One region of the Pseudoflavonifractor intestinihominis genome, then DNA from elsewhere that is predicted to be linked to it. Evidence: riboswitches for the same ligand, from Rfam matches in the RefSeq annotation. Region 1 holds a riboswitch; the other holds the start of a gene.
What was found. Region 1 has a riboswitch for lysine ahead of asd (aspartate-semialdehyde dehydrogenase). Riboswitches for the same ligand answer to the same signal wherever they lie in the genome.

Region 1 (2,393 bases):
CCCTCCAGCTCCCGGTCCAGACGGGCCTGGGGACGGTCGGGCTCCTCAAAGTAGTGGATGAACTGCTTGGGGGCGGTGGGCAGGTCCAGCTCCTGGGCGCGGCCCTTGTAGCTGGCCCACAGGGCCTTGATCTCGTCCACGGTGGGCTTGTGCTCGAAGTCCACGAACACAGCGGCGGTGTGGCCGTTGGACACGGGCACCCGCAGGCACTGAGAGGTGATGGCGGGGGAGTCGGCGGTGACAATGACGCCGTTCTCTACCTTGCCCCACACCTTCAGGGGCTCCTTCTCGCTCTTCTCCTCCTCGCCGCCGATGTAGGGGATCAGGTTATCCACCATCTCGGGCCAGGTCTTGAAGGTCTTGCCCGCGCCGGAGATGGCCTGGTAGGTGCAGGCCAGCACCCGCTTGAGGCCGAAGGCCTCCTTCAGGGGGTGCAGGGCGGGGACGTAGCTCTGGATGGAGCAGTTGGACTTGACGGCGATGAAGCCGCGGGTGGTGCCCAGGCGGCGGCGCTGGGACTCAATGACCTGGAGGTGCTCGGGATTGATCTCAGGCACCACCATGGGCACGTCAGGGGTCCAGCGGTTGGCGGAGTTGTTGGACACCACAGGGCACTCGTGGCGGGCGTAGTTCTCCTCCAGAGCCAGGATCTCGTCCTTTTTCATATCCACCGCGCAGAACACAAAGTCCACCATGGAGGCGATCTTGTCCACGTCCTCCTGAGCGTTCATGACGATGAGCTTCTTGGCCTCCTCGGGTATGGGAGTGTCCATGGCCCAGCGGTCTCCGATGGCCTCCTCATAGGTCTTGCCGGCGCTGCGGCCGCTGGCCGCCACGACGGTGAGATGGAACCAGGGGTGGTGCTCCATCAGGGTGACAAAACGCTGGCCCACCATACCGGTGGCGCCGATCACGCCTACTTTGTACTGCTTCATGTTCAGGACCTCCATCGCTCTCTTTTAACTTATGCTATTCCGGCGCCGGCCGGTTTAAGACCAGTGCCGGAAGGGAAACCAAAATGAATGACTGCGACCCGAAAAATGCATCCGGATAAAAAAAGAAATCAGCGGGTTTACATACCGGCTGATTTTGTACTATAATGTCAGGGACGGTCGTCCGGCCCCGGCACTACAAAAGCAGACAGCACTCCGCCGGAGGACCGGCGACAGTCGCAGGGCTGATGTGCCCGGCGCCCAGGAAAGGCGGTTCCGTACCCGCGTTCCCTTCGGCGGTTTTCCCTTTGACGCGGATCGCCGGGCCAGCGGAGCCCTCACCGCGCTACTTTTGAAAACCGCAACCTCTATCTTGCAGTAATTCAGTTGATTTTTGAAAATAGTATCACAACCGCTTTGCTGTGTCAATACAGGGAACGGCGGCAATCCCAAAGATTTGGAGTTTCCTATGAAAAAAAAGCTGATGCAATTTGCAGCGCTGGCTCTTGCAGCCGCGCTGGCGCTCCCTGCGCTTCCCGTGCCCGCCCAGGCGGCCAGCATCCCCATGAGTTCCAGCATCCGTATCGGGCTGACCTACGGTACCGACGCCGTCCCCGGCGCCAACCTGCTCAACAGCACCGGCAGCGGATACCGGCTGGGCTACTATGACGACAGCCTCAACTTCGTCCAGCTGGGCTATACCACGGAGACCGGCATCTCGGTGGTCAAGACCCAGAACGTCTGGTACGGCCCCCTCTCCAGCGGTCTGAACGGCTATACCGACGCCCAGACCTCGTCCATCGCCGTGGGCTGCTACCACATCCAGCTGCCGGGCACTTATACGACCTTTGAGCAGGTGTCCGCCGCGGCGGCTGCTGTGTCCGGCGGATTCCCCGCCTGGACCAACGGGACCTATACGGTCCGGATGGGGGCCTACCTCACGTCGGAGGAGGCCAACACGGCCCTGACCGCACTGGGCGTCTCGGGCGCCACTGTCTGCGGAACCAGCAGCTACGGCGTGTCTGTGGTCAAGACGGGCACCAGCACCATTCTCTTTCAGTTCGACGGCGGCGCGTCCCTCTCTCTGGGGGTGCTGCCCGGGCTGGACAACTCGGTCAAGACCCTGACCTGGTACGCCAAGCAGAAGTACTACGGCGGGTTCCGCTACCAGCGCATCAACGGCGGCAACCTGACGGTGGTCAATGTGGTGGACCGGGAGGACTACATCAACTGCGTCATCTCCCAGGAGATGAGCCCCTCCTGGCCGTTGGAGGCCCTGAAGGCCCAGGCGGTCACCGCCCGGAGCTATGCAGCCTCCTGCACGGGACGCCACACCTCCAGCGGCTTTGACCTGTGCGCCACCACCCACTGCCAGGCCTATCCCGGCGCAGGCTCTGTCAACGACAATACATACCGGGCAGCCCAGGAGACGTCAGGCCAGTACGTATGGTACAACGGATC
Region 2 (2,393 bases), on a different contig from region 1:
GGCGGCGTAGTAGACCAGGGTGAAGAGCAGGCCGAAGGCGGAGCCCAGCATCAGGCCCACGGAGGCGTCGGAGTTGGAGAAGGCCTCCACGAAGTTGGAGCCGGAGAAGAAGCCGCCGGAGTAGATCATGCCGATGACGCAGCACACCACCAGCACCAGGATGGGCAGCACCAGGTCGATGACCCGGCCCTTGCCCTCCTCGATGTCCTCGTCCAGCATGGCGTAGGGGTTGGAACCGGAGAACAGGTCGCCCTTCTCAATGGCGTTCTTCTCGAACTTGGCCATGGGGCCGAAGTCCACCTTCATGAACACCAGGCCCAGCATCATCACGATGGTGAACAGGGCGTAGAAGTTGTAGGGGATGGCGCGGATGAACAGGTTCAGGCCCTGGCCCTCCTCAGCGAAGCTGGCCACGGCGGCGGCCCAGGAGGAGATGGGGGCGATGATGCACACAGGGGCGGCGGTGGCGTCGATGATGTAGGCCAGCTTGGCGCGGGAGACCTGGTGCTTGTCGGTGATGGGCCGCATGACGGAGCCCACGGTGAGGCAGTTGAAATAGTCGTCGATGAAGATGAGGCAGCCCAGGACGATGGAGGCCAGCTGGGCGCCGGCGCGGGTCTTGATGTTCTTCTGGGCCCAGCGGCCGAAGGCGGCGGAGGCGCCGGCCTTGTTCATCAGGGCCACCATGGTGCCCAGGATGACCAGGAAGATGAGGATGCCCACGTTGTAGCTGTCGGACAGGACGGACACGATGCCGTCGCTGAATACGTGGGTCAGGGTGCCCTCAAAGGAGAAATTGGAGTAGAGCAGGCCGCCCACCACAATACCGATAAAGAGTGAGGAGTAGACCTCCTTGGTGATCAAGGCCAGGGCGATGGCAATGACCGGGGGCAGCAGGGACCAGATGGTGTTGAAGAAATTGCTGGGGGATTGGACATAGCCGGTGCCGCCGCAAGTCTCACAGGTGACGGCCTCGCCCGCGTCGTTGAGGACCACGCCCAGAGTGCCGCAGTCGGTGCACTCGATCATCTTGGTGCCTGTCTCGTCGGTGGGGTCACCGGCGGCGAAGGCGGTGGTCGTCAGGGCGAAGAGCAGCATCAGCAGCAGCGCAGCCCTGGCGAGCCAGGTTCTTCTTGCTCTCATATTTTTCCCTCCATAAAATGTTGCCGGGGCGCACACATGCCCCTGTTGCGCCAACGAAAAAAGCCATGGGCGCTGATGGAAGCGCCCATGGCAAAAACCAGGGGTCCCCGCACATAGAAAAAAACGGGGACCTCAGGATAGCGCTCCACATGCTGTGACAGTCCGGACGGTGTTCCCGTACGGCCCAGGCCGCGCCGCCCAGGCAGGCGAAGCGACCTTCGGCGGTGCGCCCTCTCCCCGCGGGACGGCTGCCTGGCCTTGTCCCGGAGTACGCATGCGTACCGCGCCTCTATCCTCTTATTAAAGAAGCGTAAGTATCCTATCATGGGTTCCAGGGATTGTCAAGGCTGAATCCGCCTTTTTGCGCGGTAAGGCTTTGTGCGATATGACGATTTTTGAAATACATCTTTACACCAATAATTTATCATGGTAGTATACTAAAGCAAGAAGGCGAATCACCGGCGCCTGACAGAAGGAGGATATATCATGAAGCTGAAAAGATGGCTGGCCCTTGCTCTGGCGCTGGCGACCGCAGCGACCCTGACCGCCTGCTCCACTCCCACGGGCGGCGATACCGGCGGAGATGCCGGCACGCCCTCCGGGTCTCCCGCTCCCAGCGGCTCTCAGGCCGTGGCGGAGAGCGATATGCAGTATGTGAAGGACAAGGGCACCCTGGTGGTGGGCATGACCGACTTCGCCCCCATGGACTATAAGGACGAGAACGGCGAGTGGATCGGCTTTGACGCCGACATGGCCAAGGCCTTTGCCGAGAGCCTGGGCGTGGAAGTGGAGTTCCTGGAGATCAACTGGGACAACAAGCTGATGGAGCTGGACACCAAGGGTATTGACGTCATCTGGAACGGCATGACCATCAACGACGAGGTGGAGGCCGGCGCCTCCGTCTCCGAGCCCTACTGCCGCAACGGCCAGGTGGTGGTGGTTCCCGTGGACAAGGCGGAGGACTACCAGACCCAGGAGAGCCTGAGCGGGCTGAACTTCGCCGTGGAGAACGGCTCCGCCGGCGCCGAGCAGCTGGACGCCCTGGGCCTGAGCTACGTGGCCAAGAGCACCCAGGCCGACGCCCTGATGGAGGTGGCCTCCGGCGCCTCCGACGCCTGCGTCATCGACCTGCTGATGGCGGGCGCCATGATCGGCGAGGGCACCAGCTATCCCGACCTGACCTATACCGTGCAGCTCAACGACGAGGAGTACGGCGTGGCATTCCGCCAGGGCTCCGACCTGACCGAGGC

Region 2: another riboswitch for lysine. It lies ahead of WMO64_RS09465 (Na+/H+ antiporter NhaC family protein); the one in region 1 lies ahead of asd (aspartate-semialdehyde dehydrogenase).

What each region holds. Positions count from the first base shown of each region.
Region 1 covers NZ_JBBMFK010000012.1:61,651-64,043, reverse strand. The annotation lists gene asd (aspartate-semialdehyde dehydrogenase) at 1-935, opposite strand, end outside; lysine riboswitch at 1,134-1,311, opposite strand; gene WMO64_RS08695 (SpoIID/LytB domain-containing protein) at 1,402-2,393, shown strand, end outside.
Region 2 covers NZ_JBBMFK010000013.1:98,006-100,398, reverse strand. The annotation lists gene WMO64_RS09465 (Na+/H+ antiporter NhaC family protein) at 1-1,143, opposite strand, end outside; lysine riboswitch at 1,274-1,443, opposite strand; gene WMO64_RS09460 (transporter substrate-binding domain-containing protein) at 1,630-2,393, shown strand, end outside.